DNA from 4 places in the Streptomyces sp. NBC_00659 genome. Region 3 is predicted to be linked to each of the others. Evidence: riboswitches for the same ligand, from Rfam matches in the RefSeq annotation. Region 3 holds a riboswitch; each other region holds the start of a gene.

Region 1 (7,474 bases), 2.3 Mb from region 3:
ACGTAGGGGCTGCCGAGTTTCGTGTACGCGTAGGCGACGGCGGCCGCCGCCCGGGAGTTGGGCGCCGCCACGCTGCCCGCTCCGGCGGCACCGGACGTGCCGGAGGCCCCCGACGCCGCGACGGGGGCCGGATCGCGGGACGCGTCGCGCGAGGCATGCTGCTGGTCACCCGTGCCGCCTCGCTCCGCGTACTGCGTGCGCTGCTGGGGAGTGAGGCGGTCGAGCAGTCGACGGGCCGCGACGAGCTTCTCGTTGACGGTCTTCTTGTGCTGCTTCAGCTCGGTCTGCCGCGACTTGAGGGCCGCCAGTTCGATGTGCGCCGCCCCACGCAACTGCTCGAGCTCACGGAGCTGTTTGCGCACCCCGGCGATCTCTGCCGACTGCCGGGTGCCGACCCGCTCGGCGAGCGCGGCCCCCTCCAGATACTGGTCGGGGCGGTCGGAGAGCGCGAGTTGCACCACGGGGTCGAGCCCACCGCTGCGGTACTGCGCCGCGGCCATCGAACCCAGCGCTTCCCGGGCCGAGTTGAGCCGGTCCTCCCGGCGGGCCGCCTCGTCGCGGAGCTTGCTCAGGTTCGCCTCCGCCTGGCCTGCCTTCTCCTTTGCGCCGTTGTACTTCTCTGTGGCGGCCTCCGCCTCCTCGTACAGCTTGTCGACCTGGGTCTTCACCTGCGCCGGGGACAGCTGGGGGTCGGCGTGGCCGACCCCGTCGAAGCCGGTGGCCGTCGCCGCGCCCGCGAGGGCGATGGTGACTGCTGTGCGGGCCGTGTTGCCGCCGACCGAGCGCTGTCTGGCCTTGCGGTGCGCTGCCACGAGGGCCCACATCCTTCCGTGCGACCGCCCTTGAGGTGCGGTCAAGCGGTGACACGTCCGGCGGCGGCTCGAACAGGGGGAGCGGGCCGCCGCCGGACCTTCTCGGCGGTGGTGTCCGACTGCCGTCCCTGGCCCGGACGGTGGTGGGGAGCCGGTCACCTGGTGGAGGACGCTAAACCTGGGAGCGAGCTGTTGGTAACGCTATGTGTGGAACTATTGCTATTGGATCGCTGGAAGAATAAATGTGACCAAAATTCCGGCCGTACGTCACCGGCTTCACGCAGGGTGATGACCGAAGCGGCGATTCCCGGACCGCCCGCGCGGTGCCGGTGCTATGGCTGACGCGCGATGGTCCGGTGGCGAGGGAGTGCCGACCGGGGCCGGAGCGTGACGGGGGGCCGGTGGGGCGGGACGGCCCGGGGAACGGGTGGGGCCCTCGCAGGGGGAGGGCGGTCGGCGGGCAGGGGGTGGGTCCAGGGTGCCTGGTGGGAAGGGGTGGGGCCCGGTCGGGAGTGCCTCAGGGGGTGCGATTAGGCTCCGGCCCCATGGACGTACTCATCCATCTCTTCGTCGGCCTGCACATCATCGGCATCGCCGCGCTCCTCGGCGGCTTCCTCACCCAGATGAAGGCGATGGGCAAGGGCACCGCCCGCTTCGTCCCGGCGATGCTGCACGGCGCGCTGACCATGCTGGTGACCGGTGTCGCCCTGGTCGGGCTCAACCAGGCCGAAGGCGGCACGGTCAACACCGTCAAGATCGGTGTGAAGCTGGCCCTGCTGATCGTGATCCTCGGGCTCGTCTATGTGAAGCGGGACGACGAGACGGTGGACAAGCGGCTCTTCGGCCTGGTCGGGCTGCTGACCGTCGCGAACATCTTCATCGCCGTCCTGTGGACCTGACCGGCTGAGGCGGTCCCGCTCGCCGGGGGCCGGCGGCGGCCCTGACCGGCGTCCGCTCCGCACGGGCGGACCCGACGGCCGCGTCCCCCCGGCACGGTGGACCTGAGGGGCACCGTCACCCCCCGCACAGTGGACCTGAGGGACACTGTCACCCCCGCACAGTGGACCTGAAGGCGAGAGCGGCGCCCGCGGCCGTCGCGAGCCAGGCCGCCACCGCGATCCACAGCAGCACCTGTCCCGGCCCCTTGAGCCAGAAGATGTCGAGGGCGGCCGCGACCGCGAGGGTCGCCACCGCCGACATCCCCATCGGGAAGACGGTGGCCCAGCGCCGGACGTCGTACCGCGGGCGCGGCCACACCACCTCCGCGACGGCCAGGAGGAAGTAGCAGGCGAGGTCGAGCACGAGCAGAGCACCCGTCGTATCGCGCAGGACGCCCTGGTCGTCGTTGTTCCACAGGTACGGATCCACGTGGTGGGCCGCGACGAGTCCCGCCCCGGCCAGCGCCGAGATGCCCAGCGCGCCGCCCGCGACCCAGTGGTCCCCGGCGCCCTTCCTCACCTCACCCAGGTCGAAGTACGCGAACGAGAGCACGTAGAGCCCGATCCCCAGCCAGAACAGCACCAGCGCGGTGTGCGCGAGCCAGTCCGGACCCACGGCGGTGGCGATCGTGGACGCGAGGACCGAGAGCCCCTGGGTGGCCACGCAAACGAGGAACACCTCCCCCGGCATACGGCGCCGCAGCCGCCGCAGGACGGCCCACAGCAGAACCGGCCAGAGCACGGCCGACAGCGCGAGCAGGGCCTCGGCGAGCTCCTGCCACCCCAGTGTGGAGAACCGGGTGCCGAGCACGGCGGTCGCCGCGACCGCGTCGAGCCCGGCGGGTGTACCGGCCCGTCGCGCCCACCGCTCCCGGTCGCCCACCAGCCGGACCGCGAAGTCCGCGGCGAGCCCGGCCCAGGCGAGCGACGCGAGGACCAGCGCGATCCGGGAGAGTGCCTCGTGGCCGGTCAGGTGCAGCCCGATCGAGATGATGCCGGTGGCCATGACGGCGGTTCCGGCGGTGGCCGCCCACCCCGCCCGCCGGGCGCGGAGCGAGGTGCTGTCCGGCATGTCCGGTGCGTCTGACATGTTCTCGATGCTAGGGACCCCGCACCGGGTTGCGGGCGGGCCACGCGCGGGCGGGGACGAAAACGCGGGGCACGCGTGGGGACCGGGAGGCCCCCGTGCGTGCCCCGCGAGAGCGGCGCCCGTGTCCCGGTCTACGCCGGGCGCACCACGCTGTGGATCGCGGAGGTGCCGTCGTAGTAGATCGACTCCTCGCGGACGTACGCGCCCGGCTTCGGCGCGTGGATCATCATGCCGTCGCCGATGTAGAGGCCGACGTGGCTGATGTCGTCGTAGAAGAAGACCAGGTCGCCGGGCCGGGCGTCGGCGAGGGAGACCGTCGTGCCCGCGTTCACCTGGTCGTAGGTGACGCGCGGGAGGCTGACGCCGGCGGCGTTCCAGGCGGCCTGGGTCAGGCCCGAGCAGTCGTAGGAGTCCGGGCCGGTGGCGCCCCAGACGTACGGCTTGCCGACCTGCGCGCGGGCGAACGCGAGCGCCTCGGCCGCCTTCGACGAGGAGTCCGTGGCCGTCGATCCCGTCGACGACCCGGAGGCCGAGCCGGAAGCCGTGCCGGTCGTCGTGCCGGACGACGACTGCTGCTGGGCGGCCTTCTCGGCGGCGGCCTGCTGCCGTGCCAGTTCCGCAGCCTTGGCCGCGGCCTGCTCGCGCTTCTTCTTCTCGATCGCCGCCAGCCGCGCCTTTTCCTCGGCGTTCAGTTTCGAGAGCAGGGAGCGGGCCTCGGTGAGCTTGGCCTGCACCGTGGCCTTGGACGTCTTGAGCGCCTTCTGCGAGGCGGTCAGGGACTCCAGGTTCCGGGTGGCCTCCGCCCGCTTCCTGGTGGTGGCGGCCTGCTCGGTGACGTAGTCGTCGACGGCCGCCTTCTGGCGGTTCGTCAGACGGCTCATCAGCTGGGTCTGGTCGAAGTAGTCCTGGGGGTCGTCCGCGAGCAGCAGGGTCGCGGTGTCGGGCGCGGAGGCCCCGGTGCGGTACTGCGCCGCGGCGAACGACCCCAGCTCCTCGCGCGCGGTGTTGAGCTTCTCGGTGCGCCGGGCGACGTCGTCGAGCAGGGTGTCGACGCGCTCGCGCTGCTCGGCGGTCTTCTCCCGGGTCGCGTTGTACTTGTCCGTGGCCGTCTCGGCCTGGTGGTAGAGGTCGTCGACCTTCTTCGAGACCGCTTCGATGCTGGGCCGGGGCTCGGCCGAGGGGGCGGCGTTGGCGGTCTGGGAGAGCAGGGCCACGGAGGTGAGGGCCGCTGTGGCGAGGGCCGGGGTCCGTATGCCTGCGATGCGCGCACCCGTGGGACGCGCTTTGCGGTGTGACGCCAAGAGAGGCGACTCCTTCCGTCATCCGCCTACCGAGTTAGCTGTCGGGTTCGGGCGGGTGGTTCCGGAAGGCTGCCCTACGGTCCTTGCCCCACAAGGCGGTTGGACCGATTCACCCCAAGGTCGGTGGGTCCCCGGCTCCGGGGCCTCGCGGCGTACCGGACTCGGCGGAGGCCGCTCGGCCCGGCGAGGTTCGCCGGTCGCGGTCGAGCGGCCTTCCGGCACGCTAGCCAACCGGTGTGGCCCGTGTGAAGGTTGATGCGCGATATGTCCGATACATTTTCGTGACCATTGCCGTATGTCCCGCGGGCGCGACCCGCTCGTCCGACCCGCCGAACGGGCCCCGCTCGCTCCGAACGGCTCGCCGGAGCCGCTCACCGACGGGGTGTCGCGCCGGGTGACCGCTCGGCCGCTTCCGGTCACGGGGTGTGAGGGTGTCATGGCCGGAAGGCCGCCTTCCCCGGGGCGTCCGCCGGGACTCTGGTCACACTTGCGGCCGAGTTCTCGAGGTGGCGGCGGGCTGTCGGTGGGGCGGCCTAGACTCGGAGAGCGATGAGCAGCCTCTTTGACGACAGCTTCCTGGCGGACCTCAAGCCCTCCGCGGCTCACGAGGACGAACACCCGCCGCCGCCCGAGGACGATCACGTTCCGGAGCCCGTTCCGGACGATCTGTTCGGCGGGAAGTTCGACATGCCGCCGAGCCGGGACGCGTACTACCGCGACGGCGCGCCCAGGCCCGCCGTGGACCCGGCGGCCCTGCTGGACGGACTGAACGAGAACCAGCGCGCGGCCGTGGTCCACTCCGGCTCGCCGCTGCTCATCGTGGCCGGTGCCGGTTCCGGCAAGACCCGCGTGCTCACCCACCGGATCGCCCATCTGCTCGGCGAGCGGAACGTCCACCCGGGCCAGATCCTCGCGATCACCTTCACGAACAAGGCCGCGGGCGAGATGAAGGAGCGCGTCGAGGCGCTCGTGGGCCCGCGCGCCAACGCGATGTGGGTGATGACCTTCCACAGCGCCTGCGTCCGCATCCTGCGCCGCGAGAGCAAGACGCTCGGTTTCACCTCGTCGTTCTCGATCTACGACGCCGCCGACTCCAAGCGTCTGATGGCGCTCGTCTGCCGTGATCTCGACCTCGACCCCAAGCGGTTCCCGCCGAAGTCGTTCAGCGCCAAGATCTCGAACCTGAAGAACGAGCTGATCGACGAGGAGGACTTCGCCGCCCAGGCCTCCGACGGCTTCGAGAAGACCCTCGCCCAGGCGTACGCGATGTACCAGTCGCGGCTGCGCGAGGCCAACGCGCTCGACTTCGACGACCTGATCATGACCACGGTCAATCTGCTGCGCGCCTTCCCGGACGTCGCCGAGCACTACCGCCGCCGCTTCCGGCACGTCCTGGTCGACGAGTACCAGGACACGAACCACGCGCAGTACGCCCTCGTGCGGGAGCTCGTGGGGACCTCCGAGCACCCCGTGGACGTACCGCCCAGGGAGCACGACCTGGCACCCGCCGAGCTGTGCGTCGTGGGTGACGCGGACCAGTCGATCTACGCCTTCCGCGGCGCGACCATCCGCAACATCCTCCAGTTCGAGGAGGACTACCCGAACGCGACGACGATCCTCCTGGAGCAGAACTACCGCTCCACCCAGACGATCCTGTCCGCTGCCAACGCGGTCATCGAGCGCAACGAGTCCCGCCGCCCCAAGAACCTGTGGACCAACGCGGGCGCGGGTTCGAACATCACGGGCTACGTCGCGGACACCGAGCACGACGAGGCCCAGTTCGTCGCCGACGAGATAGACCGTCTCTCCGACGCGGGCGAGGCCAAGGCCGGCGACGTCGCGGTCTTCTACCGCACGAACGCGCAGTCCCGTGTCTTCGAAGAGATCTTCATCCGCGTCGGCCTGCCCTACAAGGTCGTCGGCGGCGTCCGCTTCTACGAGCGCAAGGAGGTCCGGGACGTCCTCGCGTACCTCAGGGTGCTGTCCAACCCCGAGGACTCCGTCCCGATGCGCCGCATCCTGAACGTGCCCAAGCGCGGCATCGGTGACCGCGCCGAGGCGATGATCGACGCCCTCTCGCAGCGCGAGAAGATCAGCTTCCCGGCGGCGCTGCGCCGCGTCGACGAGGCTTACGGCATGGCCGCGCGCTCCACCAACGCGGTCAAGCGGTTCAACACGCTCATGGAGGACCTCCGCACGATCGTCGAGTCCGGCGCGGGCCCGGCCACCATCCTGCAGGCGGTCCTCGAACGCACCGGCTATCTCGCCGAGTTGCAGAACTCGACCGACCCGCAGGACGAGACCCGGGTCGAGAACCTCCAGGAACTCGCCTCCGTGGCCCTGGAGTTCGAGCAGGAGACCGGTGAGGGCGAGAACACGGGCGGACTCGCCGCGTTCCTGGAGCGGGTCGCGCTCGTCGCCGACTCCGACCAGATCCCGGACGAGGAGGACGGCAACGGCGTCATCACCCTGATGACCCTGCACACCGCCAAGGGCCTCGAATTCCCCGTGGTGTTCCTGACCGGCATGGAGGACGGCGTCTTCCCGCACATGCGCGCGCTCGGACAGGTCAAGGAACTGGAGGAGGAGCGGCGCCTGGCGTACGTCGGCATCACGCGCGCGCGGGAGCGGCTCTACCTCACCCGGTCCTCGGTGCGCAGCGCGTGGGGCCAGCCCTCGTACAACCCGCCCTCCCGCTTCCTCGAGGAGATCCCGGCGACCCATCTGGACTGGAAGCGCACGGGGGCGACGGCGTCCAGGCCCGCCGGTCCCGTCTCCGGTGTCGCCGCGTCCCTCTCGGCCTCGCGTTCGCGGTCCGCGGCCTCGGGTGCCTCCGGGTTCGCCACCCGCCGCGGTGCCACCGAGAAGCCGGTGGTCTCGCTGGCCGTCGGGGACCGGGTCACGCACGACCAGTTCGGCCTCGGCACCGTCGTCGGCGTGAAGGGGACGGGCGCGAACGCGGAGGCGACGGTCGACTTCGGAGAGCCCAAGCCGAAGCGGCTGCTGCTGCGGTACGCGCCGGTGGAGAAGCTGTAGTCCGCGAGACCGTTCGCGTGGACCGGTCGAGGGGATCGCGGTGACGGATCGAGGTGACGCCATCCGGGTGACTGATCGCGGTGACAGATCCGGGTGCCCGATCGCAGGGTCCTTGGCCGTCCGGAGACGGCCGAGGGCCCGCGGTCATGCGGCGTCCGGCCGGGTTCTTACGTGGGGTCCAGGGCGTGGCTGCGCAGCCACGGCAGCGGGTCGATCGCCGAGCCGCCGGCCGGTCGGACCTCGAAGTGCAGGTGCGGGCCGGTCGAGTTGCCGGAGTTCCCGGAGAAGGCGATCTGA
Region 2 (7,474 bases), 1.1 Mb from region 3:
CTCGCCCTCTGGCTGGAGGCCGACCGCATGGGGTCGCTGCTCGAGGCACTGGACGACGAGTCCATGGAGAACCAGCGCGATGTCGTGAAGAACGAGCGCCGGCAGCGTTACGACAATGTGCCGTACGGCACCGCCTTCGAGAAGCTCACCGCGCTCTCGTACCCCGAGGGCCACCCGTACCACCACACCCCGATCGGGTCGATGGCGGACCTGGACGCGGCCACCCTGGAGGACGCCCGCGCGTTCTTCCGCACCAACTACGCGCCCAACAACGCGGTCCTGTCGGTCGTCGGCGACATCGACCCGGAGCAGACGCTCGCCTGGGTCGAGAAGTACTTCGGCTCCATCCCCGGGCACGACGGCAAGCCTGCTCCGCGGGACGGATCGCTTCCCGACATCATCGGCGAGCAGGTGCGCGAGGTCGTCGAGGAGGACGTACCCGCGCGCGCCCTGATGGCCGCCTACCGGCTCCCGGAGGACGGCACGCGCGCGTGCGACGCGGCCGACCTGGCGCTCACCGTCCTCGGCGGCGGCGAGTCCTCCCGGCTCTACAACCGGCTCGTACGCCGTGACCGCACAGCCGTCGCGGCCGGGTTCGGCCTGCTGCGGCTCTCCGGAGCACCCTCCCTGGGATGGCTGGACGTGAAGACGTCCGGCGACGTCGAGGTCCCGGTCATCGAGGCCGCCGTCGACGAGGAGCTCGCCCGGTTCGCCGAGGAGGGCCCCACGGCCGGTGAGATGGAGCGCGCCCAGGCCCAGTTGGAGCGCGAATGGCTCGACCGGCTCGGCACCGTGGCGGGCCGCGCCGACGAACTGTGCCGGTACGCCGTCCTGTTCGGCGACCCGCAGCTCGCCCTGACCGCCGTGCAGCGCGTTCTCGACGTCACGGCGGATGAGGTCCGGGAGGCCGCCAAGGCTCGCCTGCGCCCCGACAACCGCGCGGTGCTCGTCTACGAGCCGACCACCGCCGAAGCAGCCGACGCGGCTGACTCCGCCGACGAGACCGACGAGGAGGCGGCGAAGTGACCGAGCTCGCCACCATGGACTTCCACCCGCAGCCCCAGGCCGGCCAGCCGAAGCCGTGGGCGTTCCCCGCCCCCGAGCGGGGCACCCTGGACAACGGTCTGACCGTGCTGCGCTGCCATCGCCCCGGCCAGCAGGTCGTGGCCGTCGAGGTGAACCTCGACGCGCCGCTGGACGCCGAGCCGACGGGCCTGGACGGCATCGCCACGATCATGGCGCGCGCCTTCTCCGAGGGCACCGACAAGCACTCGGCCGAGGACTTCGCCGCCGAACTGGAGCGCTGCGGCGCCACGCTCGACGCGCACGCCGACCACCCCGGTGTGCGCCTGTCCCTCGAAGTGCCCGTCTCGCGCCTGGCCAAGGCCCTCGGCCTGCTCGCCGACGCGCTGCGGGCCCCCGCGTTCGCGGACAGCGAGGTCGAGCGGCTGGTGACCAACCGGCTGGACGAGATCCCGCACGAGACGGCCAATCCCGCCCGCCGTGCCGCCAAGGAGCTCTCCAAGGAGCTGTTCCCGGCGAGCGCGCGCATGGCGCGCCCGCGGCAGGGCACCGAGGAGACCGTCCAGAACATCGACTCGTCGGCCGTTCGCGCGTTCTACGAGAGGCACGTGCGCCCCGTCACGGCCACCGCCGTCGTCGTCGGTGACCTGACCGGTGTCGATCTCGACGAACTGCTCGCCGACACGCTCGGTTCCTGGACCGGCTCGGCCGCCCAGCCGCGCCCCGTGCCGCCGGTGAGCGCCGACGACACCGGCCGTGTGGTCATCGTCGACCGCCCCGGCGCCGTCCAGACGCAGCTGCTCATCGGCCGGGTCGGCGCCGACCGGCACGACCGCGTGTGGCCCGCGCAGGTCCTCGGCACCTACTGCCTCGGCGGCACCCTCACCTCGCGCCTGGACCGCGTCCTGCGCGAGGAGAAGGGCTACACCTACGGCGTGCGGGCGTTCGGACAGGTCCTGCGCTCCGCGCCGGACGGCACGGGCGCCGCGATGCTCGCCATCAGCGGCTCGATCGACACCCCCAACACCGGTCCTGCGCTCGACGACCTGTGGACGGTGCTGCGGACCCTCGCGGCCGAGGGCCTGACCGACGCGGAGCGCGACGTCGCCGTGCAGAACCTGGTGGGCGTCGCGCCCCTCAAGTTCGAGACGGCCGCGGCGGTCGCGAGCACGCTCGCGGACCAGGTCGAGCAGCACCTGCCGGACGACTATCAGGCGACGCTCTACCGGCAACTGGCCGCCACCGGCACCGTGGAGGCCACCGCGGCGGCCGTAAGCGCCTTCCCGACGGACCGTCTGGTGACCGTCCTGGTGGGCGACGCGGCGCAGATCGCGGAGCCGGTCAGGGCCCTCGGAATCGGTGAAGTCACCGTGGTGGCCGCCGAGTAGAGCCCGAGCGACGCGGGAGGGCCCTGACGGCTGAAGAGCCGTCAGGGCCCTCCTTTTTCCGGAAGCCGCTCCCAAGATGTCCGTATTCGTATGACGGTCACCCTTCTGCCCTGTGGGATGCGTTACAAAAATCGTGATCCGTTTGTTGTTCGAAAGTTGCCCCGCTTAGCGTCAGTGCGGCTGTTCGTCACGCAGTGCGCCGCGCCCGCGGCACCGGACAGTCATCGCCGAGTCCCCCATGACGCGAGTCAGGGGAGCCGGGGACCCACACGTAGTCCCTGGGGTGAATCGGACGCCCTCTCCGGAGGGGGCCCGTAGGAGACCTTCCTGCTCCGAACCCGTCAGCTAACCCGGTAGGCGAGAGGGAAGGAAAGGATCAGCCCCTACATGGCGTTCACCTGTGGCACCGGCAAGCACCGTCGTACGAGCCGCGTGCACAGCACGACCACCACGACCGCCGTCGGGGTCGCGGCGCTCACCACCACCGGTGTCATCGGAACCCTGGCCGCCCCCGCGTTCGCCGCGGAAGCCTCCGTCGAGCAGACCGGACTGACCCAGACCGTCACCCTCAACGACACGGTCGCCGACCAGATCGACGCCCAGGCCTTCGCGCAGCTGCGCGCCGCCGACGAGGCCGCCGCGCGCAAGCAGGCCGAGCAGACCGCGCGCAAGCAGGCCGCGGAGCAGGCACAGAAGCTGCGCGAGACCAAGGAGCGCGCCGCCCGCGAGGCCGAGCGCAAGCGCCTGAACACGTTCGTCATGCCGATCGCCGGTTCGTACGTCTCCACCGGCTACCAGGCCAGCAGCAGCCTCTGGTCCTCCGGCAGCCACACCGGCGTCGACTTCCACGCCGCGTCCGGCACCTCGGTCCACGCCGTCGGCTCCGGCACGGTCGTCACGGCCGGCTGGGGCGGCGCCTACGGCAATCAAGTCGTGATCAAGATGCACGACGGCACGTACACCATGTACGGCCACCTCTCGTCCATCGGTGTGTCCGTGGGGCAGACGGTCACTCCGGGGCAGCAGATCGCTCTGTCGGGGGACACCGGCAACACCACCGGTCCGCACCTTCACTTCGAGGCCCGTACGACCGCCGAGTACGGATCGGACATGGACCCGGTCGCGTACCTGCGCTCGCACGGCGTCAACGTCTGACGACCGCTTCGCGGCTTCTTCACCGCTTTCGATGCCCCGGCTCACCGAGCCGGGGCATCGTCGTTTCCGGATGCCGTCTGTCCAAAAAATATCCATGGATTCAGGCCTGCCATCGGAAATTCAGGCTTCCTGCAATAGAGTCACTGAACAAGCGTCAATCGACGGCGTTTCACGGGGATTAAAGCGGAGGTCGGTCATGCGTATTCCGGCGCACTCGGTGTGCACGGCGATCCGTGACGACATCGTCGCGGGTGTCTACGAGCGCGGCGGCCGTCTCACCGAGGAACTGCTCGCACGCCGATACGGCGTCTCGCGCGTCCCCGTGCGCGAGGCCCTGCGCACGCTGGAGGCCGAGGGGTTCGTGGTCACCCGCCGGCACGCGGGCGCGTGTGTCGCGGAGCCTTCCGAGCTGGAGGCCGCGGACCTCCTGGAGATGCGCATGCTGCTGGAACCGCTGGGTGCCGCGAGGGCCGCGCAGCGGCGCACGGAGGCCCACCTGAAGGTGCTGCGGGGTCTGGTCAGGCTGGGGCAGGAGCGCTCCAGGCGAGGCCACAGCGAGGATCTGCGCTCTTTGGGCGGCTGGTTCCACGAGACGCTCGCGCAGGCGTCCGGCAGCCCCGCGCTCACCTCGACGCTCGCCCAGCTGCGTCACAAGATCGCCTGGATGTACTCGGTGGAGGCGCCGGCCGACCCCGCGGAGTCCTGGGCGGAACACGGCGGCATCGTGGACGCGGTCGCCCGCGGGGACAGTGAGCGGGCCCGCGCGATCACGGCCCTGCACACCGAGCGCGCCACGGCCGCGCACCGGCTCCGATTTCCCGGCGGCGACCGGCCGGACCGTGTGAGAAGTTCGCAACATCCCGTAAACATGACGGGCCCGCGTCATTAACACGGGCGCCGTATACAAAGAGGGATATTCGGCAGGGGCTCATTTCTGATGCCCTTTTATGCGTGTGTCCGGAATTTCGGCGCACGCCATTCCCGTGGTCATGGCGCGAGGTCGTACGTGGCATGTGGGGAATTCCGAGCGAGGGTACGGAAAAACGGCCGAGCCGCGCCACCCGGCGAAGGGGGGCGCGGCTCGGCCGTGTGTGTCCGGGTGCCTCGTGGGCGGCTCAGACGGTCTCGGGGAGCTCGTCGAGTCCCTCGGCGACCAGCTTCGCCAGGCGGTCGAGAGCGGCATCCGCGCCCTCGGAGTCCGACGTGAGGACGATCTCCTCGCCGCCCTGGGCACCCAGGCCGAGGACCGCGAGCATGGAGGCCGCGTTGACGGGGTCCCCGTCGACCTTGGCGATCGTCACGGGGATGCCGGAGGCCGTGGCGGCCCGGACGAAGATGGAGGCGGGGCGGGCGTGGAGGCCCTCGGTCCAGCCGACGTTGACGCGGCGCTCAGCCATGTGATGCTGCCCTTCGGGTGTTCAAGGTTGTCTAGACCATTCTTTCATATCGCGAGGCGTGCCCGGACGGTCCCGGATCTCACCCGCCGCGGTGTCGGCCGAGGACCCGCTCCGACGCCCGTCACCCTCAGACTGCCTCGCGCCGTTGTCGTACGCGAGCCGTACTCTGGGGCCCATGCAGACCTCGGCGGACCGGCACGAGTACCCAGCCCACTGGGAGGCCGACGTGGTGCTGCGCGACGGCGGCACCGCACGCATCAGACCCATCACCGTCGACGATGCCGAACGCCTGGTCAGCTTCTACGAACAGGTGTCGGACGAGTCGAAGTACTACCGCTTCTTCGCGCCCTATCCGCGGCTGTCCGCCAAGGACGTCCACCGCTTCACCCACCACGACTTCGTGGACCGCGTGGGCCTCGCGGCCACGGTGGGCGGCGAGTTCATCGCCACCGTGCGCTACGACCGGATCAACGCGGACGGCATGCCCGCCTCCGCGCCCGCCGACGAGGCCGAGGTCGCCTTCCTCGTGCAGGACGCCCACCAGGGCCGCGGTGTCGCCTCCGCGATGCTCGAGCACATCGCCGCGGTGGCCCGCGAGCGCGACATCCGCCGCTTCGCCGCCGAGGTGCTGCCCGCCAACAACAAGATGATCAAGGTGTTCACGGACGCCGGATACACCCAGAAGCGCAGCTTCGAGGACGGTGTCGTACACCTGGAGTTCGACCTCGAACCCACCGACCGGTCCCTGGCCGTGCAGCGCGCGCGGGAACAGCGCGCCGAGGCCCGTTCCGTGCAGCGACTGCTCGCCCCCGGCTCCGTGGCCGTCATCGGCGCCGGGCGCACACCGGGCGGGGTGGGCCGCAGCGTCCTCGACAACCTCCGGGAAGCAGGGTTCACCGGGCGCCTGTACGCCGTGAACGCGGCCCTCCAGGAGAAGGAACTCGACGGAGTCCCGGCCCACCGCTCCATCAGGGACATCACCGAACCCGTCGACCTCGCCGTCGTCGCCGTGCCCGCCGAACACGTCCCCGAGGTCGTGACGGAATGCGGCGAACACGGCGTACAGGGACTGGTGGTGGTCTCCGCCGGCTATGCCGAGAGCGGCCCCGAGGGACGCGAGCGCCAGCGCGAACTCGTACGGCACGCCCGCACGTACGGGATGCGCATCATCGGGCCCAACGCCTTCGGTGTCATCAACACATCGCCCGACGTGCGCCTGAACGCCTCGCTCGCCCCCCAGATGCCCCGCCCCGGACGCATCGGCCTGTTCGCGCAGTCCGGAGCCATCGGCATCGCCCTGCTGTCCCGGCTGCACCGGCGCGGCGGAGGTGTCACGGGTGTGACCGGGGTGTCGACCTTCGTCTCCTCCGGTAACCGCGCGGACGTCTCCGGCAACGACGTACTGCAGTACTGGTACGACGACCCGGACACCGACGTCGCCCTGATGTACCTCGAATCCATCGGCAACCCGCGCAAGTTCACCCGGCTCGCGCGGCGGACGGCGGCCGCGAAGCCGCTGGTCGTGGTCCAGGGGGCACGGCACGGCGGGGGCGCTCCCCAGGGGCACGCCGTACGGGCCACGCGACTGCCGCACGCCACCGTGTCCGCGCTGCTGCGCCAGGCCGGAGTGATCCGGGTGGACACGATCACCGAACTCGTCGACGCGGGCCTGCTCCTGGCCCGCCAGCCGCTTCCCCGGGGACCCCGCGTGGCGATCCTCGGGAACTCCGAGTCCCTGGGGCTGCTGACGTACGACGCGTGTCTCGCCGAGGGACTCAGGCCGCTGCCGCCCCGGGACCTGACCACGGCGGCCTCGGCGGAGGACTTCCACCGGGCCCTGTCCCAGGCGCTCGCCGACGACGGCTGCGACGCCGTTGTCGTGACGGCCATACCGACGGTGGGGGAGACCTCGGCCGCCGACGTGGCACTCGCCGAGGCGCTCCGCTCCTCCGCCCTGGAGGCTCCGGCGAAACCCGTGCTCGTGGTGCACGTCGAACTCGGCGGACTCGCCGAAGCCCTGTCCGCCGCCGCGAGTACCGCCCCGCAGGCCTCCGCGACGGCGCCCGGCGCGGCGCCCGGCGCCCGCTTCCACCCCTCGGACCGGTCGCCCGCCGCGGTCCGTGCCGAGCCCGCGCCGGACTCCCGGCTCATCCCCGCCTATCCCGCCGCCGAACGTGCCGTCCGCGCCCTCGCCGAGGCCGTCAAGTACGCCCAGTGGCGCACGGATGCCGGCGAGCCCGGCAAGGTGCCCGAGTACGAGGACATCGACGAGAAGGGCGCCGCCCGGCTGATCGACGACCTCCTCGCGCGCGGGGAGGGTCTGACCCTGGGAGGCGAGCAGACGGCGGAGCTGCTCGGGCTGTACGGCGTCGACGTGCACAGTGCCCTGCCCGCCCCGACTCCGGACGACGCGGTGGCGGCCGCGCACGCCATCGGATACCCCGTGGCCCTCAAGACCACCGCCCCGCACCTGCGGCACCGCGCGGACCTCGGCGGCGTACGCCTGGACGT
Region 3 (7,474 bases):
GTGCGCTAGCGGGCACGGCGCCGGTCCCGGTCCCGTACTGACCCCGTACCGCGCCTCGTCCGCTCCCCGTCGTGGACCGCCGTGCGGGCGGTCGTCCCGGATTCCGCCGGGAGCGACCGGTACTCCTGATCCGTACCCGGCCCGGGGCGCCGCAGCCGACGGGACCGGGCCCGGCCGGTCGGCCGCCCGGGTACCGGTCCCGACCGGCCGGGCCGGCCTTGCCGGCCGGGCCGGTGCAGGTCTCAGGCGACCGACTCGATGCGCATCTTGATGTCGTCCGGGGAGAGGGCGCCCTTGGCCGCGACGTGATCGCCCGAGGACTCCCCGCGCAGCCGCCGTCCGATCCACGGAACGAGGTACTCGCGCGCCCACTGGATGTTGTCGCGGCGCATCTCCAGCGTGCCGCGCGGCGGGAGGGGCGGCCAGGGCTGGTCCGGGTCGGCCGGCACCTCCAGGCCGAGTACCTGTCCGGCACGGAGCGCCACCCGGGTGTGCCCCTCGGGCGAGAGGTGCAGCCGGTCGCCGTCCCAGGCCCGGCGGTCCTGGATCGTCTTCAGGGACCAGAGGTCGAGGACGGGACAGCCGTAGCGGTCCGCGATGGCACGCACATGTCCGTTGTAGGTGGCGATCTTGCCGCGCAGGTGCTTGAGCACGGGGACGCCACGCGTGTCGAAGCCGGTGGTCACCATGACGGCGCCGACGGCGGAGGTGAGGTCGACGATCGCGCGCTCGAAGCGCTCCGCGACCTCGTCGGGGTCGGTGCCGGGGCGGATGATGTCGTTGCCGCCGGCGCAGAACGAGACCAGGTCCGGGCCGAGTTCCTTGGCCCTCTGGAGCTGGGACTCGACGATCTGGTCGAGCAGTTTGCCGCGCACGGCGAGGTTGGTGTAGTCGAAATCGCCTTCGGGCCTGCGGTCCGCGAGAAGTACCGCAAACCGGTCCGCCCAGCCGACGAACGCTCCGTCGGGCCCAGGGTCGCCGACGCCCTCGGTGAAGCTGTCCCCCACCGCCACGTACGACCCGATCACTGATCTGTTGTCACTCTTCGAATCGTCTGCCACATGGAGCATGATTCACCTTTTGATGTGAGCTACGCGACCGTAGGGAAGGGTTGACGGCCGGTGAGATAAGCCACTCGCCAAGCATTGGTCAACTCTGGAATAAGGCTCGCGTCAAGGACGTTGAGGCAGCGATCGCCCAGAGGCCGTCGCCGCGGGCACACCGAAGGCCGGACCCAGGGGATCATGGGGTCCGGCCTTCGGAGATCTTCCTGCCGTCAGGAGCAGGAGGCGGGGGGGTCAGCCCACGGCGACACCGTGCGAGCGCAGGTACGCGACCGGGTCGATGTCGGAGCCGTAGTCCGGCGTGGTGCGGATCTCGAAGTGCAGGTGCGGTCCGGTCACGTTGCCCGTGGCGCCGGAGAGACCTATCTGCTGCCCCTCGGTGACGGTCTGCCCCGCCGAGACGGACAGCGACGACATGTGGGCGTACTGGGAGTACTTGCCGTCGGCGTGCTGGATGACGACCTGGTTGCCGTAGGCGCCGCCCCAGCCCGCGGAGACGACCGTGCCCGCGGCGATGGACTTGAGCGTGGTGCCGGTCGGGATCACGAAGTCCACGCCCGTGTGGTAGCCGCTGGACCACATGCTGCCCGCCACCTTGTAACCGGTGCCGACGGAGCTGCTCGCGACCGGCAGGGTGTAGCCGGACGAGGTGCCGGAAGAGGTGCCGGTGGAAGGGGCGTCGGTGGAAGGGGCGTCGGTGGAAGCGGTGCCTGAGGGGGCCGGGTCGGCGGCCGGGGTCGCCTGGCCGGACTTCGCCGAGGTGGTCGTCCGGGTGGCCGAGTGCGTGGCCGAGTGGGCGGCGGCCTTCTTGCCGAGCGACAGCTTCAGACCGGGGTGGATCAGCGACGGGTCGCCGCCGATGGAGGAGCGGTTGTCGGCGTAGATCTTCTTCCAGCCGCCGCTGACGTTCTGCTCGTCGGCGATCTTCGAGAGGTAGTCGCCGGACCTCACCGCGTACGTCTTCGTCCCGGCGGCCTTGGCGGCCTTCTTCGCGGGAGCGGCGGTCGCGGCCTTCTCGACCTGGTGCGCGACGGCGGTGGCCGGGGTCGCGGCGTGGGCGCCGGTGGCTCCCATCAGGGGCAGCGCGAGTGCGGCGCCACCGGTTCCGGCCACGGCGATCGAGCGGGTGAAACGCAAGGACTTGGGACGGCGGTGCTTACCCTTCGCGGGCATGACGAATTCCTCTCCGGCGCCTGCGGGGTGAGCTGTCGGGTGCGGGCTGGAGATGCCCGGCCACGCTGCTGCGCGGCTGTACCCCTAGCCTGTTCCGGAAAAAGAACCGGTCCAGGCGCGGAACCTGTGGGTCCCCCGCTCCTGCCGTGTACGGGTGAGTGTGCGGATTCCGGGCGGCGGCAGGATTGGGCGTCCGTCCGGATTGAGGCAGAACGTAAGCGACATGAGAGCGCGTCGACAACTATGTGCGGTTTCTGTGCGCTCGCCTTTCTTGATCCATGCGGAAACCGCCGTCACCCTCCGTGGAGTGACGATCTTCCCGACTTCTCAACCCACCTGAAAATCCGGGCGGGTTGAGAAATGAGGACGGCAACGCATCGTCACGAATATGACGCTCCTCACGCGACTCACCCCAGGGCGCCCTATTCCAGGGCCAGTTGCCATGAAGGTGCCTATTCGGACAGAACAGACAGAAGCTGCACGGGCGGATATCCAGCCCATTCGACCCTCTGGTCGGAATGGAGCACAAAACAACACTTCTAAATGCCTCGTTTCGCCTCAATTGCCCCATGGGGCCGATGCGGCCGGAGGCGCGCGGTTGATCCAGTACAGGATTCGAACACTCATTCGACATCAGATGCCGCAATGCGCCGCTTCCAGGGCGTTCCGCCCGGAAGGCTTCGGCTGTGGACAACTCATTGCCCGAGGAACCCATGTCGTATCGTCGAGAGCGCGAGCCGGTACAACTGCCGACGAGCGGCGCCGAGTCCAGCACGGCGACGCCGGCGGCCGAATGGGAGGAGCCCCCGTGACGCAGCAGGTCCCGTCGACCGAGCCCGAACTCGGCGGAGTGCGCAACTTCCGCGACGTGGGCGGACTGCCCACCGCGGACGGCCGGCGAGTGCGTTATGGGCACCTGTTCCGCAGCGGCCACCTCGCCCACGCCACGGAGGAGGACGCCGCGTTCCTCGCCTCTCTGGGGCTCCACACGGTCTTCGACTTCCGTAATGCCGCGGACCAGAAACTGGAGGGCCCGGACGTCGAACTTCCGGGCGTGCGGAACGTGAACCTCCCGCTGAGCGACCCGGCGGACGGCAGCGAGTTCTGGAAGATGGTCCGCGACGGCGATCTCGACCAGCTGCGCGCGATCCTCGGCGACGGCAAGGCCGAGAACCGGATGATCAACTCCTACCGCACGATCATCAAGGAGCGCACGGCCGAGCACTCCCGGGTACTGCACGCCCTGGCCGACGACAGCGTGCCCGCGCTGATGCACTGCGCGGCGGGCAAGGACCGCGCCGGGTTGTCCATCGCGATCACCCTGCTCGCCCTCGGCGTCGAGCGCGAGGCGATCGTGGCCGACTACCTGGAGTCGAACGCCGCGCACCGCCGTTACAAGGTGCACCGCAACAACTCCTCGGCCGGCGCGTACTCCCCCGAGGTGATGGAACTGCTCAGCCCGCTGTTCGACGCGCGGCCCGTGTACCTGACAGCCGCCTTCGAGACGATCGAGGAGACCTGGGGCAGCGTCGAGGTCTATCTGGAGCAGGGGCTGGGACTGACGCCGGAGCTGCGGGAGCGCCTGCGCGGGCGGCTCCTGGACTGAGCCGCCCGCCGGGACCGGGCTCTCTACTGGTTCTGCGCGCCCAGCGTGAAGAGCAGATAGATGAAGGCCGCGAACAGGTGGCCGACGGCGACGTAGATGATCAGCCGCACCCACAGGGCGCGCGGGAACCTGTCCTCCATGGAGCGGCGGCGTTCTGTGGGTTCGGTCATGACGTCTCTCCCGAGGTGGGGTGGCCCGTCGCCGGGCCGAGGCACAGCGCGGCGACGGGGCTCTGCAGCAGGGTGTGTACGAAGAGGAGCTCGGCTCCGTCGCGTTCGGCGGCGGCGATGCGGTGCGGGGTCAGCGAGTCGAAGTGGGCGCTGTCTCCCGGAGCGAGGACGTGCGCGGTGTCCCCGAGGCGCAGACTGAGCCGCCCCCGGAGGACGTACAGCCACTCCTCGCCCGGGTGGACGCGCACGATGTCGCCCTGCGAACCGTAGGGGACGTGCACGCGCAGTGCCTGCATGCCGCGGCCCGCGGAGCCCGCCTGCCAGTAGGTCCAGCCCCCGGCCGGGGCCGGTTCCATGGCGGCGGCCCGTACGATCGCGTCACGGTCGGGGACCGCCTCGCCGAGCAGCTCCGAGACCGTCGTACCGTAGACACGGGCCAGCGTGAGCAGCATCGGCAGCGAGGGCTGGCGCTGTCCGGTCTCCAGCCGGGAGAGATGGGCGGGCGAGAGTCCGGCCGCGCGGGCGGCTGCCTCCAGCGTGAGGGAGGCGCTGCGGCGCAGGGCGCGGAGCCGCGGCGCCACGGCGTGCAGCTCGGCGGACGGCTCGTCGGCCGCCCCTGTGTCGGCAGGGCTCATAGGACCATTGAGCCAAACAATTACCTCTGGGGCAATTTTCTTGCCCCAGAGGCAAAGAACCTCGCCGGACACGGTCCAACGCACCCACGCGGCTTCGCCGACCGCACCGGGCCGCCTCGCCGATCACACCCGCGAGGCCTCGCGGCGGCCGCCGGTCCGGCCGGGTCTCAGCGGTTCGCCACCGCCTGCTTCACCAGCGTCTTCCCGAAGTCCCACATCAGCCCGCCGCCGTTGTGCGCGTCCTCCATCACCGCGGTGAAGGCCTCCACGAACCGGTCGACGTCCCGCTCGTCGATGACCAGCGGCGGGATCAGCTTGATCACCTCCAGGTGGTCGCCGGAGACCTGGGTGAGGATGCGGTGCCGCTGGAGCAGCGGCACGACGACCATCTGCGCGAACAGACCCTTGCGCGCGGCCTGCAGCATCGTCCAGCGGCCGCGCAGCTTGAGCGACGTGGGCCGGCCGAACTCGATGCCGATCATCAGACCCCGGCCGCGTACGTCGCTGAGCAGCTCGTAGCGGTCGACCAGGGCCGCCAACCGGGACTTCAGCCGTTCTCCGGTGATCCGGGCGTTGGCGACGATCTGCTCGTTCTCCATCACGGAGAGCACCGCGAGCCCCGCCGCCATGGCCTGCGCGTTGGAACCGAAGCTCGCCGAGTGCACGAGGACCCGGTCCATGGAGGAGTAGACCTTCTTGAAGATCCAGTCCTTTCCGAGGGTCGCGCCCACCGGCACATAGCCGCCGGAGAGCGCCTTGGCCACGCACACCAGGTCCGGTTCGACGCCCTCCTCGTGCTGGTAGGCGTAGAAGTCCCCGGTCCGGCCGAGCCCGGTCTGCACCTCGTCCGCGATGAGCAGTGCCTTGTGCCGGTGCAGCAGCTCCTGGGCGGCGCGCAGATATCCGGGCGGGGACTCGTGGACGCCCTTCCCCTGGATCGGCTCCACGATGAGCGCGGCGACGTCGCCTTTCTTCAACTCCCTTGCCAGGGCGTCCAGATCACCGAGCGGGACCGCCGTGTCGGGGAGCAGCGGTGCGAAGCCGTCGCGGAAGCCGTCCTCGCCGTTCACGGACAGGGAACCGGTGGTCAGCCCGTGGAAGGCGTGCGCGCAGTACAGGATCCGCGGTCGGCCGGTGGCGTACCGGGCGAACTTCAGCGCGGTCTCGACCGCCTCCGTGCCGCTGTTGCCGAAGAACACCCGGTCCAGGTGCGGGCTGTGGGTGAGCAGCCGCTCCGCGAGCAGGCCCGGCAGCGGCTGGCAGTCGAAGCGGGTGAGGTCGGCGAGCGAGGCGTCCAGGACGTCGTGCAACGCCCGCCGGACGACGGGGTGATGGCGGCCGAGGCCCATCACCCCGAACCCGGCGAGCATGTCCAGGTAGTCGTTGCCGTCGGCGTCCCAGAAGTGCGCGCCCTCGGCACGCTCGTAGACCTTGTCGAAGCCGATGGTGTGCAGCATGCGCGGGAGCTGGTGGTTCAGGTACTTCGTGTGCAGTTCGTAGCGCTCGGCTCCGCGCTCGGCGAGGAGCGCGCCGAGGTCGAACTCCCCCTTCTGGGCAGGGTCGGTCATTCCTGTTTCTCCTTGGACGACGCTTTCTCGGCCGGCCGGTCGGCGGCCTCGATCGGCTCGTACGCGGCCTTGGCCCGCTCGTCCCTGATGGCCAGCCCGGCGCTGATCCGTCCGGCGATCTCCACGGGCGTGAGCCCGATGTCGGCGAGCACCTCGGACCGCTTGGCGTGCGCGAGGAACTGCTCGGGGATGCCGAACCGTCTTACGGGCACGTCGACTTCGGCGTCCCCGAGGGCCAGCGAGACGGCGGCGCCGACACCCGAGGCCCTGCTGTTGTCCTCGACGACGGCGACGAGCCGGTGTTCGGCGGCGAGGTGGGGCAGCGCCGGGTCGACGGGCTTGACCCAGCGCGGGTCGACGACCGTGCAGCCGATGCCGCGGGCCTGAAGCAGGTCGGCGGTCTGGAGGCAGACCTGGGCCATGACGCCGACCGCGACGAGCAGGACCTCCGGGCGCTCGCCCCGGTGCAGGACGTCGAGCCCGCCCACATGGTCCACCGCGGGGATCACCGGACCGACGGACTCCTTCGGGAAGCGGATCAGGGTCGGCGCGTCGTCCACGGCGACCGCCTCCCGGAGCTGGGCCCTCAACTGGTCGGCGTCGCGCGGAGCGGCGATCCTGAGGCCGGGCACGACCTGGAGGATCGACATGTCCCACATGCCGTTGTGCGAGGCGCCGTCGACACCGGTGACCCCGGCCCGGTCGAGGACGAAGGTCACACCGCAGCGGTGCAGCGCGACGTCCATGAGGAGCTGGTCGAAGGCCCGGTTGAGGAAGGTCGCGTACACGGCGACGACGGGATGCAGACCGCCGGTCGCGAGTCCGGCCGCGGACACCGTGGCATGCTGCTCGGCGATGCCGACGTCCCACACCCGGTCGGGGAACCGCTCGGCGAACTTCCCGAGCCCGACCGGATGCAGCATGGCCGCCGTGATGGCCACGACGTCCGCCCGCTCCTCGCCGATCCTGACGATCTCGTCGCCGAACACGGAGGTCCAGGAAGGGCCGTTGGACGGTGCGAGGGGCTCGCAGGTGAGCGGGTCCATCACGCCGACCGTGTGGAAGTGGTCCTCCTCGTGCGCGAGCGCGGGTTCGTAGCCGCGCCCCTTCTCCGTCAGGCAGTGGACGAGCACGGGCCCGTGGAAGCGTTTCGCCCGGCGCAACGCGGACTCCACGGCTCCCACGTCGTGACCGTCGATGGGACCGACGTACTTGAGCCCGAGGTCCTCGAACATGCCCTGCGGCGCGAACGCGTCCT
Region 4 (7,474 bases), 7.3 Mb from region 3:
CGCCGGCCGCTGAGATCCGCGGGCCGGGCACGGGAGTTCTCGGCAGGTGCATCCGCCGAGGCCCTTGGCGCGGAAGCACGGCATCAGAAGCGACGTCGCGCCGGTGCGCGTCGCACCGACAGGTGCCGAGGGCCATGCCGAATCCGGAGCCGGGGCGGGACGCCCCCGAGACCGCCTACATCAGTCACGTCGGCAACTGCCGTACGTGCCGACGGGAGTCGGGACGCTGCCCACAGGCGGCACGCCTCTGGCGCTTCTACCAGGAGTGGCGCGACGGCTACCGCGCGCGGCCCGAGGACACGGGCTGAACCCACGGCTTGGTCGGCTACGGATGAAGGGGTGGTAGGTGGCCGGTGGTAGGTGGTCGGCGACCAGTGGCCGCCGGCCTCCGGCCGGTGAGACGATCCCTCCTCACGGTCCGGTGCGAGGCGTGCGGGAGCGTCGCGAGGAGGAGAGGTGTCATGCGAGGTTCTGCGCGGATGTCCGCCGATGATGTGTCCCGGTCCCGGGCGGGCGGCGCCCCCGTGGCGCTGCGGCCGAGTCATGTCGTCCGTCCGGACGCGGGTCCCGCGCGTGCCGCCGTACTGATCCTTCACGGTGGAACCGTCGACAGCAAGGACCCGTTGCGGCCGTGGAATGCGGCACGCGCCCGGATGCGGCCGTTCGTGCGCTCCGTGACGCGGGCCCTGCCGGACGGGAACGCGTTCGTCGGGCAGGTGCGCTACCGCTACCGGGGGTGGAACGGCGTGGACGCCGACCCCGTCGCCGACGTTCTGCGGGCACTGGACGAACTCGCCGCTCTGGTGGGGGAGGTGCCCGTCGTGCTCGTGGGCCATTCGATGGGCGGGCGCGCCGCCCTGCGGGCCGCGGCCGCGCCCCAGGTCCGGGCCGTGGTGGCGCTGGCGCCCTGGTGCCCGGAGGGTGAGCCGGTGGCCCACCTCCGGGGCAAACGCGTCATCGTGCTGCACGGCGACCGGGACCGGGTCACCGACCCCGCGGAGTCGTTCGCCCTCGTCCGCCGGGCCGCGGAGGCGGGATCCTCCGCGAGCGCCGTGCGGGTCGAGGGCGGTGACCACGCCATGCTCCGGCGCGCGGGGACCTGGCACAGGGCCACGGGTGCGACGGTCGCCGATCTGGTGACCCGGATCGGCGCTGGGCTCGACCCGTTCCCCGCCGAACGGCCGGGCTGCGAACCCGGCGTCCTTTAACAGCCCGTCGGGACGAGCTGCTCCATCGGCCGCCCGGGACCTGCCGGCCGATGGAGCAGACGGTCACCGGTCGGCGTTCGACGGTCGTCGGCCGCCAGGTGTGTCCGGCCGGTCCTCGGCCTCCGGTCGCGTTCGGCCGGCCGTCAGGGGCCGCGTGTGTCGAGCCGGTCGTCGGGATCCGGGGTGGGGGCGAAGGGGCGTCGGGCGCCGGACGACGGCCGTGCGGTGGACGCGGGAAGCGGGGCGCCCGTCGACGGATCCCAGCTGAGGATCCACTCGAAGTCGCGTTGCAGCCGACGGGCCTCGCTTCGCACGAGCGTCGGTATGTCGCCGCGTTCGGAGATCAGTTGGGCATAGATCGGCGCATCGTGCACGTGGGGATCCTCGACTCGCTCTCGTGGTCTGACGTGCCTCGAAGGTACGGCCGGCACGTTGCCGCAGTGGTCATCCGGCCAGCTCGGCCAGAACTGGTCAAGGTGTGACCAGTGGGTGCCGTCGATGTCGAACGACATGCCAGGGAACGTCAGTTCTGTGCACGCTTTCGACACATCCGGGGCGGCTGGGCGGGTGACCGGCGGACCTGGACGGGCCGGCCCCGTGCGGGTCGGCCGGCAATCGAGGTGGAGCGGGGCGGTCCGGCCGAGCGGGGGTCCGGGGCGGGGCCGGGACGGTCATCGGGCCCCGACTGCCCAACGTCCTTGCTCAGCGGCCTTTTCGAGCACGGCCCGTGTCCTCACCGTCGCGCTGCGAGGTGATGCGATGAAGGTCACGAAAATGTATCGGACATCTGGGACGTGGATCTTCACATCGGGTGCACAACATGGCTAAGTTGGCGACCGGGCCGCCCGACTCCCTCCGGCGGAGCTCGCCGGGCGGCGCGGCCTCCGCCGAATCCTGCCTGTCCTCGTGGCAGCTGGAGCCGGGGACCCACCGAACTTGGGGTGAATCGGCCAACTGCCTTACGGGGCAGGGGTCGTAGGGCATACCTTCCGGAATCGTCCGCCCGAACCCGACAGCTAACCCGGTAGGCGGACGACGGAAGGAGCACCACTCCATGGCGCCGGAACGCACCCCGCCCAGCGGCGAAGAAGTCGCCCGACGGCTCTCGTCCCTCTACGACCAGGCGGAACTCGCCACCGGTAAATTCAACGGGACCCGCGCCTCGGCGAACTCCACCCGCAGGCCGATTCGACGGGGCGCCGGTCAGGGGGGCGGGGGTTCCGATCCCGCCCAGGACGATCTGATGCGGCAGCTGTACGACGGGGCACGCTCCCGGTACGGACCCTCGGCTCCGGCCACCCTTCCGGCCGACAGGCAGTCGGAGCGTGGCGGCGAGAGCGCCCGTCCGAGGGAGGGTGCGAAGGGCCCCAAGGGGTCCGCGGGGGAGCTTCCGACGGTGTATCAGCTGGAGCAGATCGTCCGGCCTGTCGCCGAGTTGACGGCGGCACCGATGCGCGAGCTGACCGCCGGTCCGGCTTCGGAGCCGGCCGCGCGCCCCGTCCTGGAGCTGACCGCGGGTCCGGCGGCCGGTTCCGCCCCGGCACCGGGAGCCGAGGCCGCGGGCCGTGCGGCGCTTCCCGCGGGGTCCGCTCCGGAGGCCGCCTCACAGAAGCCGTCGCTGCACGTCAAGAAGCAGACCGCCCGGCGCAAGCTCGCCGCCGCACAGGAGCTGATGGCACGGCACGCGGCACGGCAGAGCATGCCCGTCGCGCAGGCCCCGGCGATCGAGTACAGGCCGGTGGAGGAACCCCGGCTCCCGTCCTTTGCGTCGGTGGGTCAGACGGGTTCGTTCCCGTCGGTGGGTCAGACGGGCTCCTTCCCGTCGGTGGGTCAGACGGGCTCCTTCCCGTCGGTGGGTCAGACGGGCTCCTTCCCGACGGTCGGCCAGACCGGCACGTTCCCCTCGGTCGGTCAGGCACCCGTGTTCCAGCCGGCGCCCCAGCCCGCCCCGTACGAGCCCACGCCCCAGCCCGCGGCACCTCGGCAGGCGCCCATGCCCACGGTCTTCGACACGGGCTCCATGCCCGGGGCGTACGAGGCGGCGCCCCCGGCCGGCGAGTACAAGTCGGTCCTCCTGCCCCTCGGGTACGAGCCGCCGCCCCCGCCCTCCGAGTACAAGTCGGTGCTCCTGCCCCTCGCGTACGAGACGGCGGCCCGTCCCAGCGCGTACCAGCCGGCTCCGATGCCCCCGGTGAGTGAGCCGGTGCCTCAGCCTCCGGTGTACGAGCCGGCGCCGGCTCCCGCCGCGTATCAGCCGGCCCCCGTGCCCCCGGCGAACCAGCCGGCGCCCCCGCCGGCCGACGACGCCTGGCGGCAGGCGTTGTGGACGGCCGGCAATCAGCAGGCCTGGCCCGCCGCTCCCGGAGCCGTCGACACGAACCCCGGGTTCAGTATCGACAGTCTCGTCGCGCCCGCCGCCCCGCCGGTCGTCGGGCCCGACAGCAGGGCCGCGGAGGCGGTCGCCTTCGCCCGCGCTCAGGTCGGCAGACCCTGCGTGTGGGGAGCGTCCGGACCCGGTTCGTACGACCCCTCCGGGCTCACACAGGCGTCCTGGAAGAGCGCCGGGGTCATGCTTCCCCGTGCGACACAGGACCAGGCACAGGTCGGCCCGGCGGTCGCCCTCGGCGCCATGCAGCCGGGTGACCTGGTCTTCTTCCACGCCAACGTGAGTCACGTCGGCCTCTACGTGGGTGACGGCATGATGGTCCACGCCCCGAGTCCCGGAGCGCGGATCACCGAGGAGTCGGTCGAATACGCCGGACAGGCGGCCATCCACAGCGTCGTACGCCCGGTCTGAGATCCGGCCCGGCTCAGGGGCGTACCGCCGTCCGGGGTGTACCGGCCGCTCGTGGAGTGCCGTCGTCCGCGAGGGCGGGCGCGGCGGCGCGCCGTCAGAACTCGCTGTCGATCCCCGTGACGGCGGCAGGCCCCAGCGGGGCGTCGTCGGGGGACAGGCCGCTGTCCAGGAGTGCGCCGGAGACGAGCCGCACGGCTTCGGCCTCGGCGCTTCTCCGGTCCGCCGCCTCGACCTCGAGCCGGACGGAGAACCTGTGGTCCTCGTCGACGGTCAGCAGGCTCAGTTCCTCGCTCTCGCCCAGGTCCGTGTTCTGCGGGTCCTGGGGGCGAAGCCTGCGCTCCACGTCGGCGCGGGAGGCGTCCGACAGGCCGTGGACGAATGTCCCGGGAACGGTGATGACGTAGGTGGTCACAGGAGCTCCTAGTGCGGCCGGCGCGGGGGCCTGAAGTGCGGTCGGTTGCGTGATCGCCCGTATACCCCGCATTGTGCCGGGCACCCGGATCTTCTTCGCGTCGGGCGGAGCCGGCGGTGCGGTGGGCGTGCCCGGCGGTGCCTGCCGCCCGGTGATCGTGTGGCGATACGGTCGCCCCATGGCTGACGCTCGGTTGACCACCGCCTCGTATCTCGTCCTCGGCATCATCGAGAAGCTGGGCGAGGCCAGCGCGTACGACGTGAAAGGGGAGGCGGCGCGGACGGTCGCGCCCTTCTGGTCGGTGCCGCACGCGCAGGTGTACGCGCAGTGCGACCGTCTCCTCGACGCCGGGATGCTCTCCCAGGTGCGGCAGGAGAGCGGCCGCAACCGCAGGGTGCTGACGCTGACGGACCAGGGCAGGGCTGCCCTGAGGGGCTGGCTCGACGACCCCGCGTTCGTCCCGGTGGAGGCTCGTGAGCGCGGCATCCTCAAGCTGTGGTTCGGTGGCGAGCCCGCCGTGCTCGGTCCCGTACAGCTCGGTGAGCACCGTCGGACCCTGGGCGAGTACGAGGAACTCGCCGGGACCGTCGGGGAATTGCTGACGCGCGGGCAGCGGGACGCGCTGGAGTTCGGAATCCGGTACGAGCGGATGATGATCGACTTCTGGCAATGGGTGCAGCGCCGGGACGAGGACACGACAGACCGTTGACCCCGGCGGTGGACGGCCCTACCGTCTCGATAGTCCAAACGAGACTATCGATGGCCGGGCCGCGGCCACGAGCAGGGAGTCGTCGTGCGTCGTCCCACGGGCACCACCTGGCGCCGCCTCGCCGTCATCGCCGTGTCCGCCGTGTGCGTGGGCTACGCGCCGATCGCGATGACCGAGCTGTGGCCCTACGCGCACCCCGGCGCGCCGGCGTTCGGTGAGTGGATCCTGGCCCACGTGGTCTCGCCGCGCTACGTGGCCGACGCGCTGGCCACCCGGATCGGGCCGTACCGCCACAGCCTCGTGCCGATGATCGTGCACTCGGTGCTCGGTGGTGTGCTGATGCTGCTGGGCCCCGCGCAGGTGCTCACCGCCGTACGGCGGCGCACGCGGCTGCACCGGGGTCTCGGGGTGGCCTTCGCGGTGACCGTGTACGCCTCGATGGCGGGCGCCGGGATGTACCTGGCGCGCACGGCCCCCGGGGACGCCTTCAGCGGCGCCGCCTTCTGGATCGTGCTCGCGACCATCCTGGTGGGCACCGTGATGAGCGTGACGTTCGGAGTGCTCGCCGCCGTCGGGGGGTTCCCCGACCTGCACCAGCGCTGGATGCTGCTGTGCTACGGCTTCCTGCTGACCGCCCCGCTGCTCCGCTTCGAGTGGGGTGGCCTGCCGCTGATCCTGCCGGGACTGTCCATGGCCGACATCAACCAGTTGGCCACCATGCACCTGGGCTCCGTCGTCGCTTTCGGCGCCCTGATCGCCTCGCGTTCCCTCGACCGGCGCGCGCAGGTCGCGGGGGTGTCCGGGTCGTGGGCCCCTGTGCCCGTCCTGGCCCTCGCGCACCTGGCCGGAGCGGCCGCGCTGACCTGGATCGCGCGCTCCTCGCTGGACCACGGGACGCGGGGGAGGCGGCTCCTGCTCGCCTATCTCCTGCCGTACGCCGTCACGTACGCGGTGATGGCCCTGCGCGCGAGGCGCGCCGGCCGGGAGGGCCGCCTCTGGGCACGGGAGGAGTGGCGCCTTCACTGGGCGGCCCTGTGTCTGGCGCCGGTGCTGTCGGCCGGGGCCGCTCCGCTCTTCGAGCGGTCGCTGGGGCTCGACGGGCTCACGGCGCTGGCCGCGGGGGCGGCGATCGGCTGCGGCGCCATGGCGTTCACGGCGACGCTGATCGTCAGCGTGCGCGTCATGTACGCACGGGAGGTCCTCAAGAGGGCGGCGCCCGCCCCCGGTTCGGTCACCCGTCTCTCGGCACCGGTCTCCTAGCCCCTCCTCATCCCCCGGCCCGTTCATTTCATCGCGCCCTACGTCCGGAAACGGAATCCCCATGCCGAACGCATCCGACCCGCCCAGGACCGACGACGTCCCCGGGCAGCCGAGGCTCCTCGCGGCGGGTGGGCGGCCGCTGACCGCCGGAGTGGCGATGCTGGCCACCGCGGTCGCCGTGGTCAGCGTCCTCGTCGGCGGCCTGCTGGCGGCCGTGGCCCTCACCGGACACGTCTTCGGTGCGTGGCGCTCCCCCGAGTCGCTCACTCCAGGACTGATCGGCGCGGCCATGCTCGGCACCGCTCCCGGACTCTTCGCGGTGAGCCGGGCCCGCGCCTGGCACGAGGCCCGCTCGCTCGTCCACCCGCTGGCCGTCGTCCTGGTCGGGCTGTTCACCGTGAGCCTGCTCAACGCGGGGCAGCTGTACATCGCGCGGGGCGGCTCCATCGTCCCCGTGCTGTTCAGCCTCGGCTGGCTCTTCGTGCTCGGCGCGCTGTGCGTGTGCGCCCTGATCGCACTGGTCCTGCAGTACCTCACCCCCGGCCGGCCGCTCGGCCCGCGCGGTGCGCCGCTGCCCGGCTGGTCGAAACCGGCGCTGGCCGTGCTCGGTTCGGCGTGGCTCGGTATCGGCACGGGTCTGCTCGTCCGGCCCGGCTTCTGGGCCGGCTTCGTGCCGTGGAGCGTCGACCGCCCCGACGCGCAGGCGCTCGGCGTCTGGGCACTGGCCCTCGGCGTCGGCGTCCTCGGCGCGCTCGCCGAGGACGACCTCGGCCGCACCGGCCCGGCGCTGATCGCCCTGCCCGGGACCGCCGTCGCCGTGACCGTCGTGCTGGCCTGCCGCGCCGCCGCCGTCGACTGGTCCTCGGGTCCTGCCCTCTGCCTCGTGCCCATGGTGGCCGGGCTCCTGCTGGCCGGCCTCGGCGGACGCGTCCTGCTGGCGCGATCCTCGGCGGTACCACCCCGGCAGAACCCCGCCGCCGAGGGCTGACAAAGCCGACTGCGCCCGGAATCAACGCAATTGACACTCCGTCACCAGGATGTCTGAATCGCCTTCGCTCCCGGGGGCCCGACCGGATCTTCGCTGCCGA

The links. Region 3 has a riboswitch for cyclic di-AMP ahead of OG410_RS35450 (M23 family metallopeptidase). Riboswitches for the same ligand answer to the same signal wherever they lie in the genome.
Region 1: another riboswitch for cyclic di-AMP. It lies ahead of OG410_RS25495 (C40 family peptidase); the one in region 3 lies ahead of OG410_RS35450 (M23 family metallopeptidase).
Region 2: another riboswitch for cyclic di-AMP. It lies ahead of OG410_RS30570 (M23 family metallopeptidase); the one in region 3 lies ahead of OG410_RS35450 (M23 family metallopeptidase).
Region 4: another riboswitch for cyclic di-AMP. It lies ahead of OG410_RS42510 (NlpC/P60 family protein); the one in region 3 lies ahead of OG410_RS35450 (M23 family metallopeptidase).

What each region holds. Positions count from the first base shown of each region.
Region 1 is NZ_CP109031.1:5,809,942-5,817,415, forward strand. It holds gene OG410_RS25480 (C40 family peptidase) at 1-812, opposite strand, end outside; gene OG410_RS25485 (hypothetical protein) at 1,358-1,711, shown strand; gene OG410_RS25490 (tellurite resistance/C4-dicarboxylate transporter family protein) at 1,860-2,822, opposite strand; gene OG410_RS25495 (C40 family peptidase) at 2,972-4,141, opposite strand; cyclic di-AMP (ydaO/yuaA leader) riboswitch at 4,150-4,318, opposite strand; gene pcrA (DNA helicase PcrA) at 4,691-7,177, shown strand; gene OG410_RS25505 (M23 family metallopeptidase) at 7,345-7,474, opposite strand, start outside.
Region 2 is NZ_CP109031.1:6,991,105-6,998,578, forward strand. It holds gene OG410_RS30560 (M16 family metallopeptidase) at 1-1,026, shown strand, start outside; gene OG410_RS30565 (M16 family metallopeptidase) at 1,023-2,411, shown strand; cyclic di-AMP (ydaO/yuaA leader) riboswitch at 2,627-2,786, shown strand; gene OG410_RS30570 (M23 family metallopeptidase) at 2,799-3,566, shown strand; gene OG410_RS30575 (GntR family transcriptional regulator) at 3,763-4,455, shown strand; gene OG410_RS30580 (HPr family phosphocarrier protein) at 4,682-4,963, opposite strand; gene OG410_RS30585 (bifunctional acetate--CoA ligase family protein/GNAT family N-acetyltransferase) at 5,139-7,474, shown strand, end outside.
Region 3 is NZ_CP109031.1:8,108,738-8,116,211, reverse strand. It holds gene OG410_RS35460 (TetR/AcrR family transcriptional regulator) at 1-9, shown strand, start outside; gene OG410_RS35455 (SGNH/GDSL hydrolase family protein) at 243-1,028, opposite strand; gene OG410_RS35450 (M23 family metallopeptidase) at 1,299-2,237, opposite strand; cyclic di-AMP (ydaO/yuaA leader) riboswitch at 2,242-2,404, opposite strand; gene OG410_RS35445 (tyrosine-protein phosphatase) at 3,046-3,843, shown strand; gene OG410_RS35440 (DUF6126 family protein) at 3,867-3,983, opposite strand; gene OG410_RS35435 (helix-turn-helix domain-containing protein) at 4,010-4,648, opposite strand; gene OG410_RS35430 (aspartate aminotransferase family protein) at 4,816-6,216, opposite strand; gene dxs (1-deoxy-D-xylulose-5-phosphate synthase) at 6,213-7,474, opposite strand, start outside.
Region 4 is NZ_CP109031.1:840,557-848,030, reverse strand. It holds gene OG410_RS03500 (hypothetical protein) at 135-308, shown strand; gene OG410_RS03495 (dienelactone hydrolase family protein) at 462-1,208, shown strand; gene OG410_RS03490 (hypothetical protein) at 1,352-1,720, opposite strand; cyclic di-AMP (ydaO/yuaA leader) riboswitch at 2,084-2,255, shown strand; gene OG410_RS42510 (NlpC/P60 family protein) at 2,263-4,005, shown strand; gene OG410_RS03480 (hypothetical protein) at 4,100-4,417, opposite strand; gene OG410_RS03475 (PadR family transcriptional regulator) at 4,596-5,126, shown strand; gene OG410_RS03470 (DUF2306 domain-containing protein) at 5,211-6,386, shown strand; gene OG410_RS03465 (hypothetical protein) at 6,448-7,374, shown strand.